Regions from separate parts of the Kitasatospora sp. NPDC058184 genome, predicted to be linked through region 3. Evidence: riboswitches for the same ligand, from Rfam matches in the RefSeq annotation. Region 3 holds a riboswitch; each other region holds the start of a gene.
What was found. Region 3 has a riboswitch for cobalamin ahead of ACFVXH_RS18005 (CoA-acylating methylmalonate-semialdehyde dehydrogenase). Riboswitches for the same ligand answer to the same signal wherever they lie in the genome.
Positions count from the first base shown of each region.

Region 1: linked by a shared signal. The riboswitch ahead of ACFVXH_RS20415 (cobalamin biosynthesis protein) and the one ahead of ACFVXH_RS18005 (CoA-acylating methylmalonate-semialdehyde dehydrogenase) in region 3 are both predicted to bind cobalamin.
Region 2: linked by a shared signal. The riboswitch ahead of ACFVXH_RS09725 (ribonucleoside-diphosphate reductase subunit alpha) and the one ahead of ACFVXH_RS18005 (CoA-acylating methylmalonate-semialdehyde dehydrogenase) in region 3 are both predicted to bind cobalamin.
Region 4: linked by a shared signal. The riboswitch ahead of ACFVXH_RS09870 (iron ABC transporter permease) and the one ahead of ACFVXH_RS18005 (CoA-acylating methylmalonate-semialdehyde dehydrogenase) in region 3 are both predicted to bind cobalamin.

Region 1 covers NZ_JBHVVE010000010.1:62,555-66,738, forward strand. Annotated here, with positions in the region: gene ACFVXH_RS20410 (alpha/beta hydrolase family protein) at 231-1,337, opposite strand; cobalamin riboswitch at 1,662-1,795, shown strand; gene ACFVXH_RS20415 (cobalamin biosynthesis protein) at 1,903-2,916, shown strand; gene ACFVXH_RS20420 (cobyric acid synthase) at 2,913-4,184, shown strand, end outside.
Region 2 covers NZ_JBHVVE010000004.1:246,167-250,350, reverse strand. Annotated here, with positions in the region: gene ACFVXH_RS09730 (glycosyltransferase family 39 protein) at 1-1,616, shown strand, start outside; cobalamin riboswitch at 1,689-1,823, shown strand; gene ACFVXH_RS09725 (ribonucleoside-diphosphate reductase subunit alpha) at 2,016-4,184, shown strand, end outside.
Region 3 covers NZ_JBHVVE010000008.1:226,908-231,091, forward strand. Annotated here, with positions in the region: gene ACFVXH_RS17990 (hypothetical protein) at 1-758, opposite strand, end outside; tRNA gene ACFVXH_RS17995 (tRNA-Cys) at 965-1,035, shown strand; gene ACFVXH_RS18000 (alcohol dehydrogenase catalytic domain-containing protein) at 1,153-2,196, shown strand; cobalamin riboswitch at 2,336-2,527, shown strand; gene ACFVXH_RS18005 (CoA-acylating methylmalonate-semialdehyde dehydrogenase) at 2,737-4,184, shown strand, end outside.
Region 4 covers NZ_JBHVVE010000004.1:279,800-283,983, forward strand. Annotated here, with positions in the region: gene ACFVXH_RS09860 (ABC transporter substrate-binding protein) at 1-731, opposite strand, end outside; gene ACFVXH_RS09865 (ABC transporter ATP-binding protein) at 748-1,551, opposite strand; gene ACFVXH_RS09870 (iron ABC transporter permease) at 1,548-2,627, opposite strand; cobalamin riboswitch at 2,750-2,875, opposite strand; gene sodN (superoxide dismutase, Ni) at 2,957-3,352, opposite strand; gene sodX (nickel-type superoxide dismutase maturation protease) at 3,629-3,991, shown strand; gene ACFVXH_RS09885 (CGNR zinc finger domain-containing protein) at 3,999-4,184, opposite strand, start outside.

The DNA of each region.
Region 1 (4,184 bases), on a different contig from region 3:
GGGGGCGTTTCGGCCCGGCGACGCCCGGCAGGACTGTCCAGCCCGAATCCGGACGGATGGTGGGCGGCGTGATCGGGATCGAGCCGCACCGGAAGTCGGCCGGGCCGACTTTTCACGCGGGCCCGGAGGAATGGGAGGAACGTTCATTCCCGGACGGGGGGAATCGCACCGGGAAAAGCGGCGGGGACCAGCCGAAAACGCCCTCGCGCACAGGGGGGGTGGTTGAGCCCCTAGAGGAGCGGGGTGAGCCAGCGGCGGAGGAGTTCGGTGTAGCGGTCGGGGGCGGTGTTCCAGAGGGTGGCGTGGTCGGCGCCGGGGAAGGGCTGGAGGCTCACCACGTCGCGGCGGGCGGCGGCCAGCTTCTCGGCGGCGCCGAAGGGCGCGATCCGGTCCTCGGGGCTGTGCAGGAGGAGGGTCGGCACCCGCAGGTCGGTGCCGTCGGCGATGCGGCCGAAGTCGGCGAGGTCGACCCCGGTGCGGCCCTCGGCGGCGAGGGCGCCGAGCTCGGCGGCGACGCCCTGGAAGCCGGCCCGAGCGGCGTCCCGGCGGGCGGAGGCGGGCAGGTCGAGCACGGGCGAGTCGAGGATCAGACCGCGGACGGCGTGCGACCAGGCGGAGCGGGCCACGGTCTGCAGCACGATGGTCGCGCCGACGGACCAGCCGTACAGGATCACCTTGCCCGCGCCGCTGTCGAGCGCCAGCCGTACCGCCGCCTCGATGTCGCGCCACTCGGTCTCGCCGAAGTGGCTGAGCCCGTCCGGGGAGGCGGGGGCGCCCCGGTCGCCGCGGTAGGTGACGGCGAGGGCGGGCAGGCCGAGCCGGTCGAGGACGGGGAGCACCGGGAGGGTCTGCCGGCGGTCGTCGCCGGGGCCGTGCACCAGGATCACCCAGGTGCCGCGCTTGCCGTCGAGCCGCCAGGCGGGGAGGGCGCCGAGCTCGCCGTCGGCGGTGGTGTCGGAGAAGGCGAGGCCGAGCGCCTCGGTGGGGTCGCCGAGGTGGACCTGCGGGGTGAAGCGGACCTCGGTGCCGGGGACGAGGGTGCCCCGGTCGGCGCGGACCAGCCGACGGGTGACGCCCTGTTCGTCGGCGTGCAGCACCTCCTCGACGACCGCGTGCCCGCCGTCCGCCCACTCCACCGCCCAGCGGCCGGGGCGCAGGCTCGCGGGGCCGCGGGTGAAGGTGACCCGGCCGGCGGCGAGGGCGCGGACCTGGACCGGCCCGGACTCCTGGACGGCGGTCACCGGACGGACCATCCGCTCGGAGGCCCGGCGGCCGACCACCAGCACGGCGGCCCCCACCGCGGCGGCCGCCACGACGGCGGCGGTTCCCCAACGCATCTCGCTCCCCGCTCTGTTGTTCACGGACGTCGTTCACGGACGTTCTTCACGGACCGGACGGTGTTCGAGCCCCAGTTCACCGGCGCTCCGCCCGAGCGGCCACCGGGCTGGGCCGTCCGGGTCACCCGGCGGGCGCTCCCGGGGTGCTCAGGGCGGTACTCAGGGCGGTACTCAGGGGGTGCCCGTGGCGGGGGTCGGGGCGGGGCCGCGCCGGGCGATCCGACAGGGCGTCAGCGGCGTCCCCGTGTGACCAACCCCTCCGTGACCTCGGTTGACTCCCGGTTCGGGCCCGTGATGGGATCCTGGGGCCAAACGGAGGCATGGAGAGGAAGCCGGTGGAAGTCCGGCGCGGTCCCGCCACTGTCACCGGGGAGCACGCTCGGAACATCGCCACGGCGGGCCGTCGACGGCCGCTGGAAGGCTCCGGGGGTGCGTTCGACCCGGAAGCCAGGAGACTCTCGCCGCCGTCACGTCGATCCAGGGCGCGGACCCTGAGTGAGGACACGCACGCGATGCAGGCTGCCCCGCCCGGCCGGACTCCGAGCTGCCCTCCGCCGTGCGGCCGATGACCCCGCGCGCGCCTTCCCCCGCTCCGCGCCCGCTGACCCGAGCCTCGCGCCCGCTGGCCCGCGCCGCCGTGTTCGCACTCGGTGCCGCCGCGGGCTACGCCGCCGACGCCCGCTTCGCCGACCCCCGCCGGGGCCACCCGGTGGCCGTCTTCGGCAGCGCCGCGACCCGGCTGGAGCGGCGGCTGTGGCGCGACGACCGCGCCGCCGGGGCCGGGTACACCGCGCTGTGCGTGGGCGCGGTCGCGGCGGGCGCGCTCGCCCTGGACCGTACGGTGGGCCGGCGCCCGCTGGGCCGGGCGGCGCTGGCGGCGGCCGCGACCTGGACGGTGCTCGGCGGCACCTCGCTGACCCGGGAGGCCCGCACCATCGGCCGCTCGCTGGCCGCCGGCGACCTCGCCGCCGCCCGGGAGCGGCTGCCGCACCTGTGCGGGCGGGACCCGAGCGCGCTGGACGGGCAGCAGATCGCCCGGGCGGTGGTCGAGTCGGTGGCCGAGAACACCGCCGACGCCGTGGTGAACGCGCTGACCTGGGGCGCCCTGGCCGGCACCCCCGGCCTGCTGGCCTTCCGCGCCGTGAACACCCTGGACGCCATGGTCGGCCACCGCTCGCCCCGCTACGCCCGGTTCGGCTGGGCCTCGGCCCGGCTGGACGACGTGGCGGGCTGGCCGGGCGCCCGGCTGACGGCGCTGCTGACCGTGGCCGCCGCCCCCGAGCCCCGGACCGCCTGGCGGGTCTGGCGGCGCGACGGCTCCGCGCACCCGAGCCCGAACGCGGGCCAGGCCGAATCGGCGTTCGCCGGCGCGGTGGGCGTCCGACTGGGCGGCACGCTGCGGTACGGCGAGCGGGTGGAGCACCGGCCTGTCCTGGGCGCGGAGCTGCGGCCGGTGACGGTGGACGACATCGAGCGGGCCTGCGCGCTCTCCCGGCGGGTGGGCGCACTGGCGCTGGGTACGACGGTCGCGGGGCACGTCCTGCTGCGGGCACTGCTGAAGAAGAGGGGACGGGCATGAGCAACGCACTGCTGGTCGCGGGGACGACCTCGGACGCGGGCAAGAGCGTGGTGACGGCCGGGATCTGCCGGTGGCTCGCCCGCCAGGGCGTACGGGTCGCGCCGTTCAAGGCGCAGAACATGTCGCTCAACTCCTTCGTCACCGCCGACGGCGCCGAGATCGGCCGCGCCCAGGCGATGCAGGCGCAGGCCGCCCGGGTGGAGCCGGAGGCGGCGATGAACCCGGTGCTGCTCAAGCCGGGCGCGGACGGCCGCAGCCAGGTGGTGCTGCTCGGCCGACCGGTGGCCGAGGTCGGCGCGCTGGACTACCGCGAGCGCAAGCCCGTCCTGCTGGAGCGCGCCCTGGAGTGCCTGGCCGACCTGCGCGGCCGCTACGACGTGGTGGTCTGCGAGGGCGCGGGATCGCCCGCCGAGATCAACCTGCGCGACCGCGACATCGCCAACATGGGCCTGGCCACGGCCGCCGCCCTGCCGGTGGTGGTGGTCGGGGACATCGACCGCGGCGGGGTCTTCGCGGCGATGTACGGGACGCTGGCGCTGCTGTCGGCGGAGGACCAGCGGCACGTGGCGGGCTGGTTCGTCAACAAGTTCCGCGGCGACGCGCGGCTGCTGGCGCCCGGGCTGGAGATGCTGCACGAGCTGACCGGCCGTCCGGTGCTGGGCACGCTGCCGATGCTGCCCGGGCTCTGGCTGGACGCCGAGGACTCGCTGGACCTGTCCACCGTGGCGGACCGGGCGGACGGGCCCGGGCCGCTCGGCGCGGACGTGCTGCGGGTGGCCGTGGTGCGCTTTCCCCGGCTGTCCAACTTCACCGACATGGACGCGCTCGCGCAGGAGCCGGGCGTGCTGGTCCGCTGGGCGACCAGGCCGGAGGAGCTGGCCGACGCCGACCTGGTGGTGCTGCCCGGTACCCGGGCCACCGTCGCGGACCTCGCCTGGCTGCGCGAGCGCGGCCTGGAGCCGGCCCTGAAGGCGCGGGCGGCGGCCGGACTGCCGGTCCTCGGGGTCTGCGGCGGCTACCAGATGCTGGCGCACTCGATCGTGGACGAGGTCGAGTCGAAGGCGGGCGCCGTCGACGGTCTCGGGCTGCTGCCGACGCGGGTGCGGTTCGGCGTCGAGAAGGTGCTGGCGCGGCCGGTCGGCGAGGCGTTCGGGCAGCGGGTCGAGGGCTACGAGATCCACCACGGGGTGGTGACCGTGGAGGGGGGCAGTCCCTTCCTGGACGGCTGCCGGGTCGGCCCGGTCTGGGGCACGACCTGGCACGGCGCG
Region 2 (4,184 bases), on a different contig from region 3:
ACGGGCCCGGCGCCGTGGCGGTGGACAGCCCCGACGGTCCGCGCCCCGCCGTAACGGTCGACAACCCCGACGGCGTCGAGCTGGCCCCGTACACCATCCCGCAGGTCCCCGCGATCGGCTGGGACCCGGGCACCAGCCCCCGGCGCCGGTGGATCGCCCGCGGCCTGCTGGGCGCCGTCCTCACCGTCCAGGCCGCCCTCTCGCTGCGCCTGCTGGCCGCCGCGCACCCCGACGAGGCCGCCGCCATGGTCGCCGGCCGCCAGCAGCTGGCCCACCTGCTGCACGGCACCCCGGTCACCACCGACCTGGTCGACCGGGTGCACGGCTCGCCCTGGCTCTACCCGCCGCTGGCCGGCGCCGCCGCCGACGCCAACGGCATCTGGGGCACCCGGCTGCTCAGCCTCGGCTTCGCACTGCTCACCACGGTCCTGCTGTACTCGCTGACCCGGCGGCTGTTCAACGAGCGGGTCGCCATCTGCGCCATCGCCGGGTACGCCGTCCTCCAGTCCACCGTCGTGGTCGGCTTCTACGCCGCGCCCGAGTCCCTCGCCGTCCTGCTGGTCGCCCTCTCGGCCTGGACCACGGTGTTCACCGCAGGCCGCCATCCGGCCCTGGCCCTGCTCGCCGCCCCGCCCACGGCGCTGGCCTGCGCCACGGCCTACTCCGCGGCCTTCGCCGTCCCCGCCCTGGTGGCCCTCGCCTTCGCCTGCGCCCGGCCGTACCACCGGGTGGGCCCGGCCGCCCTGCGCTCACTGCTGACGGCCCTCGGCACCCTCGTCCTACTGCTCCCGTACGGCACCCTCGGCAAGGTCGCCGGGTGGTCGCCCTCGCGCGGCAACGCCCCCGGCTCGGCCGGCTCGGTCCTGCTCGGCACGCTCCAGTGGGCCGGCCTGTTCACCGTCCTCGCGGTGGCCGGCACCATCGCCTACGCGCGCCGCGAACAGATGCCCGAGCACGACGCGCCGGAGAAGGAGCCCCTCCCCACCACCCGGGGCCGGCGCGCCCTGCTCGGGGCCGTCCTGACCGCCACCGCCCTGCTGGTCCCCGCCGCCCACCTGTGGACCGGCACCTCCGGCGCGCTGTTCCGCCACCTCGGCTACGGCATGCTGCTGGCCGCCCCGCTCGCCGGGGTCGGCCTGACCCGGCTGGTCGGCGCCCACTTCCGCCACCCCCAGCTCGGCATCCTGGTCTGGGTCGCCCTGCTCGCCCTCGGCCTGGAGCAGTCCGCGCTGCGCTACCAGAACGGCCCCGACTCCGGCCGCCTGCTGGCCGTCCTGCGGGTCCACACGGAGCCCCAGGGCCGCTACCTCACCGAGGTCGACGGACTCGCCGAGTACTACCTCGGCGGCGTCTCCAAGCCCGAGCAGTGGGTCTCCGCGCGCGCCGGCACCGACTACCGCGACGGGGCCGGGGTCGAGCACCACGGCGACGACGGCAGCGTCGCCGCGATCCGGGACGGCTGGTTCACCATGGTCGTCCTCGACAGCACCGCGCCGAGGGCCACCGACCGGGCCCTGGGCGAGGCCCTGGGCGCCGCCGGACACTACCGGCTGGTCGCCCAATTCACCTCGCCGACCGGCGATTCGAGCACGTACAAGGTCTATCTGAAGCACTGACCGGCCGCCCGGCCCACGCACATCCGCGACACGACAGGCACAACATATGGTGCCGCCGCAGTCCGGCGGCACAACATGTATGCTCGCTTCTGCTGTCGATGCAGGGGAACCCGGTGCGAATCCGGGACTGCCCCGCAGCGGTGAGCGGGCGGCTCCAGCAGCCGCACCCCGCGAGTCCGAGTACCTGCCGACGGCGTGCGCCACGGCCCTCCCGCAGAGGCCGCGCCGGCACCAGCAGTACCCCTCCGGGCCTCGCGGGCGGGCCGGGGAGTCACCTCGCGCGACGCTTTTTTGCGTTCGCGCCGTGCTCCCCTGCCCAGATCGGCCCGGTGGCCCCCCGAGCACCGCCGCCGATCGCCGCCAGGAGAGAGCGCCTTGACCACCGCTGCCTCAGCCACCCTGCCCGCCCAGGGCTCCGGTACCGCCTTCACCGACCCGACGGTCTCCGACCCCGGGGGCGCGCTGCTGCGGCTGCTCACCGACCGCAGCACCGACCTCACCGAGGTCGACCCCGGCCATGTCGCCGCCGCCGCGCTGCGCGGCCGCCACGCCGGCTCGGACTTCGCCGAGCTGCGCGGGCTGGCCGTGGACGCCGCCGCGTCGATGATCGCCGAGGACCCCCAGTACTCGAAGCTGGCCGCCCGCCTGCTCGCGCTGGAGATCGTCGACGAGGCGAACAGCCAGGGCTCGGTGTCCTTCTCCGCCTCGATCGCCGTCGGCCACACCGAGGGCCTGATCGGCGACACCACCGCGGACTTCGTCGCCAAGCACGCCGCCGCCCTGGACGCGCTGATCGACACCGCCGGCGACGACCGCTTCGAGTACTTCGGCCTGCGCACCGTGCAGTCCCGCTACCTGCTGCGCCACCCGATCACCCGCAAGGTGATCGAGACCCCGCAGCACTTCCTGCTCCGCGTCGCCTGCGGCCTGGCGGTCGGCGACTCCGAGCAGTCGGTGCGCGAGGTGGCCGAGCTGTACGGCCTGATGAGCCGCCTGGAGTACCTGACCTCCTCGCCGACGCTCTTCAACTCCGGCACCCGGCACCCGCAGATGTCGAGCTGCTACCTGCTCGACTCGCCGCTGGACAACCTGGACTCGATCTACAACCGCTACGCGCAGATCGCCCGCCTGTCCAAGCACGCCGGCGGCATCGGCCTGTCCTACTCGCGCATCCGCTCGCGCGGCAGCCTGATCCGCGGCACCAACGGCAAGTCCAACGGCATCGTGCCGTTCCTGCGCACCCTCGACTCCTCGGTCGCCGCCGTCAACCAGGGCGGCCGCCGCAAGGGCGCGGCCTGCGTCTACCTGGAGACCTGGCACGCCGACATCGAGGAGTTCCTGGAGCTCCGCGACAACACCGGCGAAGAGGCCCGCCGCACCCACAACCTCAACCTGGCGCACTGGATCCCGGACGAGTTCATGCGCCGGGTCAACGCCAACCAGGACTGGTCGCTGTTCTCCCCGGCCGACGTGCCGGAGCTGGTCGACCTGTGGGGCGCCGACTTCGACGAGGCCTACCGCAAGGCCGAGCTGGCCGGCAAGGCCGTCCGCACCATCCCGGCGCAGACCCTGTACGCCCGCATGATGCGCACCCTGGCGCAGACCGGCAACGGCTGGATGACCTTCAAGGACGCCTCCAACCGCGCCGCCAACCAGACCGCCCTGCCGGGCCGCACCGTGCACTCCTCCAACCTGTGCACGGAGATCCTGGAGGTCACGGACGACTCCGAGACCGCCGTCTGCAACCTCGGCTCGGTCAACCTCGGCGCCCACGTGGCCCCCGGTGCCACGGTCGACGACCTGCTCGGCGCCATGGACTGGGAGCGCCTCGACGCCACCGTCCGCACGGCCGTGACGTTCCTCGACCGCGTGGTGGACATCAACTTCTACCCGACCACCGAGGCCGGCACCTCCAACTCCCGCTGGCGGCCGGTCGGCCTCGGCGTGATGGGCCTCCAGGACGTCTTCTTCAAGCTGCGGATCGACTTCGACTCCGCCGAGGCCGCCCGCCTGTCCACGCTGATCGCCGAGCGCATCATGCTCACCGCGTACGAGCGCTCCGCCGACCTGGCCGAGCAGCTCGGCCGCCACGAGGCGTACGGCGAGACCCGCGCCGCCCGCGGCGAGCTGCACATCGACCACTTCCCGACGGCCGCCCCGCAGTGGGCCGACCGCTGGACGGCGCTGCGCGCCCGGATCGCCGAGACCGGCCTGCGAAACTCGCTGCTGCTGGCCATCGCGCCGACCGCGACCATCGCGTCCATCGCCGGCGTGTACGAGTGCATCGAGCCGCAGGTGTCCAACCTGTTCAAGCGCGAGACGCTGTCCGGCGAGTTCCTCCAGGTCAACCCGTACCTGGTGCGCGAGCTCAAGGAGCTCGGCGTCTGGGACCAGCAGACCCGCGACGCCCTGCGCGACGCCAACGGCTCCGTCCAGGACCTGAACTGGCTGCCCGCCGGGGTCCGTTCGCTGTACCGGACGGCCTGGGAGCTGCCGCAGCGCGCGCTGATCGACCTGGCCGCGGCCCGCATGCCGTACCTGGACCAGAGCCAGTCCCTGAACCTGTTC
Region 3 (4,184 bases):
GCGCACCGCCGGTCGCAGCCGGTGGCGAGCGGCTCGCCACCGCAGCGCAGGCCGTCGAGGATGAACCAGCGCCCCCCGGTGGGGTGTTGCCACCAGGCGAGGGACCGGTGGCGCAGTTCGAGGGCGCTGTGACGGGTGCCGGTGTGGTGTTCCATCCCCGGCTGGAAGGGGACGCCGTGCAGGCGCCCGTCGGGGTCGAGGGTCGCGCGGATCTCCGCGAGGCCGCGTACGGTCGCCCACAGGGCGACGGGCCGGGGGGCGGGGACCGGCGCGGGCGCGGGCTCCAGCCATTCGTCGCGGAACAGCAGGGCGCAGTCCAGCCCGCAGCCCTGGGTGCCGTCGGCGCCGTGGCAGGTCGCGCCGGCCAGGGCGACGGTGCCCGACAGGCGCCGCACCCGGTAGTGGTCGTCGATCATGCGGCGCACGATGCGCTCGACCTGGTAGACGCCGCCGCAGAACGACCACTGGCTGCCGGTGAACCACAGGCCGCGGTGGCGGTCCTTGTCGTCGAGGGTGGCGCGCACCGCGGCCTCGTCCTTCACCCGGACCCAGTCCCCCTCGGCGAACCGGGAGGGCCGGCCGGGCGCCGGAATGTCGGCGCGGCGCTCGCGCAGGCCCTCGCGGGCGATCCTGGCGCGGCGCACGACGCCGAGTGGGGGAAGGTCGCGCAGGGGCAGGTTCTTGTACTGGCAGCGGTTCGCGGCGGTTCCGCAGAGCGGCTCCGCGGTATGGGTGAACCGTGATTCCTCAACGGCCATCAGTGAAATCCCATCGGGTCGGAGATATCGGCACAGGCTAGCGCACCCGGTCTTTTACGCGCTGGCTCGTCGGACCCTACCGGCGCCATGTCGAGAGAAATAACACTAGACGCACTAAGAGCCCCATGGGGTGAAACATCGTCGTTCCCAGGGAATTCTGGTCAGGGTCCGTGTTCATGTGCGTGTAATGTTTGCACCGTTGTCGGGGTGGAGTGGCCGAGTGGCTAGGCGGCGGCTTGCAGGGCCGTTCAGATGGGTTCGATTCCTATCTCCACCTTTTACTTCCGAGTTCTTTCGAGACATTTCGACCCGTGTCGAAAGGCGCGCCCGGAACAGGACGAGCGGTGCGGTCACCTGGGGCTCCGGGGCACATCACCCGGCGAAGGGAACGCTCATGTCCACCTCCCCCAGCGGCTCGGCCGCCGCGCTGCGCGCCGTCCGGGTCGCGGGGCCGGGTGCGGCCCCCGAACTGGTCGAGGTCCCCTCGCGGGAACCCGGTCCGGGAGCCGTGCGGATCACCGTGGAGGCGTGCGGGGTCTGCCACTCCGACCTGCTCATCGCCGGCGGCCTGCTGCCCGGCAGCACCTTCCCGATCACCGCGGGGCATGAGATCGCCGGCCGCGTCGACGCCCTCGGCGAAGGCGTGGAGGGCTGGCGGGTCGGCGACCGGGTCGCGGTCGGCTGGTACGGCGGCAGCTGCGGGCACTGCGACGCGTGCCGGGCGGGCGACGGCCTGCACTGCGCGCGGGTCGAGATCCCCGGCGTCGCCTATCCGGGCGGGTTCGCCGACTCCGTCGTCGTCCCGGCCGTGGCCCTGGCGGCGATCCCGGACGAGCTCACGGCGGTCGAGGCGGCGCCGCTGGCCTGCGCGGGGGTGACGGTCTTCAACGCCCTGCGCCGCTCCGCCGCACGGCCCGGGGACACCGTCGCCATCCTGGGGATCGGCGGACTCGGCCACCTGGGCGTCCAGTTCGCCGAGAAGATGGGCTTCCGCACCGTCGCCATCGCCCGCGGCCAGGAGAAGGGGCCGCTCGCGCTCCGGCTCGGCGCCGCCCACTACATCGACAGCACCGCGGGCGATGTCGCCGAGGCCCTACGGCGGTTGGGGGGCGCGAAGGTGGTCCTGTCCACCGTCACCAACGCGCCCGCCGTGGTGGCGACGATCGACGGGATCACCCGCCGGGGCGAGCTCGTCATGGTCGGACTCCCGGCGGAGCCGCTGCAGCTGAGCGCCCTGCAGCTGATCCAGGGCGACCGGAAGGTCTACGCGCACTCCTCGGGCATCGCGGTCGACACCCAGGACACGCTGCGCTTCGCGGCGCAGACGGGGGTGCGGGCCTGGGTCGAGGAGGTGCCGCTGGAGCGGACCGCGGCGGCGGTGGAGAAGATGGCCGCCAATCGGGCCCGCTTCCGCATGGTCGTCACCACCGGCCGCTGAGCGGCGGCCCTCGGAGCCGACCATCGGAGCCGACCATCGGAGCCGGCCCCTCGGGGCCGGCTCCCGGCGTGTCCGGGCAGGTGGACGGGGGTGAGCGGCCCTCCGGTGGCGCGGCGCGGGCGCGTACCCCTGGACTTACTAGGACGTCCAACTATATGGTCGACGGCAGGTCCGCGGTGTCAGGGAAGCCGGTGTGAGTCCGGCACGGTCCCGCCACTGTGACCGGGGAGTCCGTCCTCGCAGATGACGGCCACTGGCAGCCAGCCGGGAAGGCCTGAGGGCGTGCGGTGATCCGGGAGTCAGGATACCGGCCGCGGGTGGTTCGTGTTTTCCACGAGGATGGAGACGACACACATGACTCCGGGCTGCTTCCGTTCCACCGCGCCTGGCTGTCCCGTGCCGACGACCGCCGGGGCGCCCGCGTCCTGACGTACCGTCACACCGCCGTACGCCCGTGCCGAGGGGCGCACCACCGTGCGCCCGCCAACCGGCGGCGGCCTCCATTCCTCCTCTCCCCACCCCTGTCGAGAGTAGGAACCGATGGTCCGAGAACTGACCCACTTCATCGCCGGCAAGCCCACGGCCGGCACCTCCGGCCGCTTCGGCGACGTGTACGACCCCAACACCGGCCGGGTGCAGGCCCGGGTGCCCCTGGCGAGCCGCGCCGAGGTCGAGGCGGTGATCGCCGACGCCGAGCAGGCCCAGCCCGCGTGGGCCGCCTGGAACCCGCAGCGGCGGGCCCGTGTCCTGCTGCGCTTCCTCCAGCTCGTCGAGCAGGAGAAGGACGAGCTGGCCCGGCTGCTCTCCGCCGAGCACGGCAAGACCGTGGCCGACGCCCACGGCGACATCCAACGCGGCCTGGAGGTCGTGGAGTTCGCCGCCGGTATCCCGCACCTGCTGAAGGGCGAGTTCAGCGACAACGCCGGGACGGGCATCGACGTGTACTCGATGCGCCAGCCGCTCGGCGTGGTCGCGGGCATCACGCCGTTCAACTTCCCGGCGATGATCCCGCTCTGGAAGGCCGCGCCCGCGCTGGCCTGCGGAAACGCCTTCGTGCTCAAGCCCTCGGAGCGCGACCCCTCGGTGCCGCTGCGGCTGGCCGAGCTGTTCCTGGAGGCCGGGCTGCCGCCGGGCGTGCTCAACGTCGTCAACGGCGACAAGGAGGCCGTGGACACCCTGCTGGAGGACCCGCGGGTCCAGGCGCTCGGCTTCGTCGGCTCCACGCCGGTCGCCCAGTACGTGTACGCCACCGCCGCCGCGCACGGGAAGCGGGCGCAGTGCTTCGGCGGGGCCAAGAACCACCTGATCGTGATGCCGGACGCCGACCTCGACCAGGCGGCGGACGCGCTGATCGGGGCCGGGTACGGCTCGGCCGGGGAGCGCTGCATGGCGATCTCGGTGGCCGTTCCGGTGGGGGAGGCGACGGCGGACGCCCTGGTGGCGAAGCTGGTCGAGCGGATCGGCGCGCTCAAGGTCGGGCGCTCGGACGACCCGGCGGCGGACTTCGGCCCGCTGGTCGGCGCCGACGCGCTGGCGCGGGTGCGCGGCTACCTGGACCTCGGGGTCGAGGAGGGCGCCGAACTCGTCGTCGACGGACGGGACTTCCGGCTGGCGGGGCACGAGGACGGCTACTTCCTCGGGGCCTCGCTGTTCGACCGGGTCACGCCCGGCATGCGGATCTACCGGGAGGAGATCTTCGGCCCGGTGCTCACCGTGGTGCGTGCCGCCGACTACGAGGAGGCGCTGCGGCTGCCCAGCGAGCACGAGTTCGGCAACGGGGTGGCCATCTACACCCGGGACGGCGACACTGCCCGGGACTTCGCCCGCCGGGTGAACACCGGCATGGTCGGGGTCAACGTGCCGATCCCGGTGCCGATCGCCTACCACACCTTCGGCGGCTGGAAGCGCTCCGCGTTCGGGGACCTCAACCAGCACGGGCCGGACTCGATCCGCTTCTACACCCGCACCCGCACCGTCACCTCGCGCTG
Region 4 (4,184 bases), on a different contig from region 3:
TCGCCCATGATGTTGGTCCCGCCGGCCTTGGCGATGATCTCGTTGGCGGCGGCGAACTTCCCGGCGGTGTACGGCTTGTCCTGCCCGCTGTCGTACAGGAAGACGGAGGGGCGGCGCTCGGGCTGCGGGACGGCGGCGATCCGCGCCTTGAAGTCCGCGATCAGCTGGTCGGAGCGGTCCTTGACGTCGAAGATCTCGCCGAGGTTGGCCAGGTCGGTGTAGAGCGCCTCCAGCGGGTCCATCACGCCGCGCTCGGTGCCCTTGCCGCTGCGGCAGGACTCGCTGAGCACGTACGAGTCGACGCCGAGCGCCTTGAAGGCCTGCGGGGTGACGCCGCTGCCCTCGTCGAAGCCGTAGTGCCAGCCGGCGAAGACCAGGTCGGCCTTGGCGTCCAGCGCGATCTCCTTGGTGAGGATCTTCTTGGAGAGCCAGGTGGTCTGCTGGTAGCCGTCCTTCCAGGCGACCTGGTCGATCTTCCCCTTGTCGTCGGGCATCACGTAGCCGGCCATCCGGTCGGCGAGGCCGAGCGAGAGCATCAGTTCGGTGATGTTGACGTCGTTGGTCACCACCCGGGCGGGCTTCTGCGCGAAGGTGAGCTTCTCCCCGCAGTTGTCCACCGTCACGGGGTAGTGGGCGGAGGCGGTGGCGGCCTCCTTCGGGGCGATCTCGGCGCCGCAGCCGACGAGTCCGAGGGCGAGCAGGGCGGTGGCGGCAACGGCCTTGGTGCGCACGGGAGTTCCTTGGGGGTCAGGGGAGGCGGTCGAAGAGCAGCTGGAGGGCGCCGGTCTCCGGGTGGCGCACCGGGGTGCCCCGGACGCCGAACACCTCGGCCAGCAGGGCGGGTCGGAGCACCTCGTCGGGCGGCCCGGAGGCGACGATCCGGCCGTCCCGCAGGACGTACAGCAGGTCGCAGTGGCCCGCCGCCAGGTTGAGGTCGTGCAGCGCGGTGAGCACCGTCGGACCGGCCTCGCGGGCGAGCGCCAGCACCTCCAACTGGTGCGCGATGTCGAGGTGGTTGGTGGGTTCGTCGAGCACCAGCAGGCGCGGTTCCTGGACCAGCGCGCGGGCGAACAGCACCCGCTGCTTCTCGCCCCCGGACAGGCTCAGGAAGCCCCGCTCGGCGAGGTGCCCGGCCCGGACCTTGCGCAGCGCCTCGGCGCAGCGCCGCTCGTCCCCGTCGACTTGGGCGCCGAAGCCGCGGCGGTGCGGCAGCCGGCCCATGGCGACCACCTCGGCGACGGTGAAGTCGAACTCGGCGGAGTGCTCCTGGGTCAGCGCGGCCACCCGGCGGGCGCTCTCGCGGGCGGTGAGGGCGTGCAGGTCGTCGCCGGCCAGCCGGACCACGCCGCCGGCCGGCTTCAGCACCCGGTAGACGCAGCGCAGCAGGGTCGACTTGCCGCTGCCGTTGGGGCCGATCAGGCCGACCACCTGTCCGGCGGCGGCCGCCAGGCTCACCTCGTGGACCAGCCGGGTGCCGGCCAGCTCCACCGAGACGCCGTCGACGGCGAGGTCCTGGGCGTGCACCGGGGTCGGGTCGGTCGTCGCGGTCACCGGGCACCTCCGAAGGCCTGGCCGCGGCGGCGCATCATCACCAGGAAGGCGGGCACGCCGAGCACCGCGGTGAACACCCCGACGGGCAGTTCGGCGGGCGCCAGCAGGGTGCGCGAGGCGATGTCCACCCAGACCAGCAGCAGCGCCCCGGCGAGCGGCGCGACCACCAGCACCCGGCGGTGCCCGGCGCCGACCAGCATCCGCGCCAGGTGCGGCATCAGCAGCCCGACGAAGCCGATCGCTCCGCTGACCGCGACCACGGTGCCGGTGACGGCGGCGGTCACCACGAACAGCTCGCGGCGCAGCCGGTCCGGGTCCACGCCGAGCGAGGCGGAGGTCTCGTCGCCCATCGCGAGCGCGTCCAGCCGCCCGGCGGTGCAGGCCAGGTAGGCGAGCCCGGCCAGCACGGTGACGGCGGCGATCGGCACCTTGCCCCAGGTGGCGCCGCCGAGGCTGCCGAGCAGCCACATCATGACGTCCCGGGCGGCCTCGCCGCGGTCGGCGGCGAAGACCATCAGGGTGGTGGCGGCGGAGAAGCCGTAGGACAGCGCGGTGCCGGTGAGCACCAGCCGCAGCGGGGTGAGCCCGTACGCGGTGCGGGCCGCGACGTAGACCAGGGTCATGGCGGCCAGCGCGGAGCCGAAGGCGGAGGCGGAGATCGCCCACACCCCGAGCGAGGCGAAGGCGCCGAACAGCATCACGGCGTTGGCGCCGACGGCCGCGCCGGAGGAGATGCCGAGCACGAAGGGGTCCGCCAGCGCGTTGCGCACCAGGGCCTGGACGGCGACCCCGCAGGCGGCCAGCCCGGCGCCGACCACGGCGGCCAGCACGGTGCGCGGCAGCCGGATCTCCCAGACGATCGCGTACGCGGCCGCCTCGTCCGCGTCCAGCCGGCCGCCCGTCAGCCCGGCGCCCAGGAGCCGCAGCACCCGGGGCAGGCCGAGCCCGGAGGAGCCGAGGGCGACCCCGCAGACCAGGGAGAGCAGCAGGGCGGCGGCGAGTCCGGCGGCGAGCGGGACGACGGGTATTCGGCGAGCGGGCGGGCCGACTGCACGGTTGACGGGTGCGCGGTTCACGGGTGCGCCTTGCCTCGGGCCGGGAGCGCGCCGGGGCGGGCGCGGGCCGGGGGCGTGCCGGGGCGCCGTTCCCCTCGCAGTCCGCGGCGAGTTGTCGGGAGGTCGGCGGCCGAGGGCGATCGGGCTGGCGCGGCCGTACGGGCGGGTACGGGCCGTGCTCACCGTTGCGGGTCAGCGCCGGATTCGCACCGGACTTCCCCCTCGGACGCCCTGGCAGCATAACAGCCACTCAGGGCAGGCAACCCTTACCGAGCCGGGTCGGACGTGAACGCACGACCGCCCCCGTCCGGCGGTGCGGACGGGGGCGGTCGGGTGGCGACGCGTCAGGCTCAGGCCTGCTTGGTCTCCCAGAAGATTTTGTCGACCTGGGCGATCAGGTCGAGCAGGGCCTGGCCGGTGGCCGGGTCCGTGGACGCCTTGGCGGCCGAGGCGGCCTTCAGGGTGTCGTTGATCAGCTGGTGCAGCTGCGGGTACTTCTCGAAGTGCGGGGCCTTGAAGTAGTCGCTCCACAGCACCGAGATGTGGTGCTTGACGGCCTCGGCGCGCTGCTCCTTGATGATGACGGCGCGGGCGCGGAAGTGCGGGTCCTCGTTGGCCTGGTACTTCTCCTGGGTGGCCTTGACCGACTCGGCCTCCAGCTTGGCCTGCGCGGGGTCGTAGACGCCGCAGGGCAGGTCGCAGTGGGCGTGGACGGTGGCGCGCGGTGCAAACAGACGAGAGAACATGGGAGTCCTTCCTTAGATCGTCTTCCCGCGCCCGAGATTACCCTTCCGCCCTCCCGGTTTCGCGATCGGGCGGTGGGCCTAGGGCGAAAGACGGACCGGGAACCGGCGCAATCCGGACATCGGACGGACGGCGGTCCGTACGGCAGACTGGGGGCGCGAGCGGGGGCGGGAGGAGGAGTCGTGGCGCGGAGCACGCGAGCGGAGGGCGCCGGGGCGGGGGAGCGCGGCCCGGGCGGCGCGCTGCCGTTCGGGCTGGTCGACGTGGCGGGGCCGTCGATGGTCCCGACCCTGCGCGAGGGCGACCGGCTGCTGGTCCGCTACGGCGCGCCGATCCGGCCCGGCGCGGTGGTGGTCTTCCGGCACCCCTTCCAGCAGGACCTGCTGGTGGTGAAGCGGGCCGCCGAGCGCCGGGCCACGGGCTGGTGGCTGCTCTCCGACAACCGCCCGGTGGACAGCGACAGCCGCAGCTACGGCGCCGTCCCGGACGAGCTGGTGCTCGGCCGGGTGCTGCTGCGGCTGCGCCCGAGCCCGGTCTGGCTGGCGCCGGGGCGCCGGCTGGAGCGGCTGCTGCTCACCCCGCGGCTGGCCCGGGTGCCGGGCCTGGCCCGCCGGCTCGGCGCCTGGGTCGAGGAGGTCTAGCGGGCCGCTACGCCCGGGCCGCCGCCTCCGCCTCCAGGCGCTTGCGGGCCCGGTAGGCGGCCACGTTGGCGCGGGTCGCGCAGCGGTCCGAGCAGTAGCGGCGGGAGCGGTTGGTCGAGGTGTCCAGGTAGGCGTTGCGGCAGGGCGCGGCCTGGCAGATGCCGAGCCGGTCGGCGCCCAGCTCGGTGAGGTG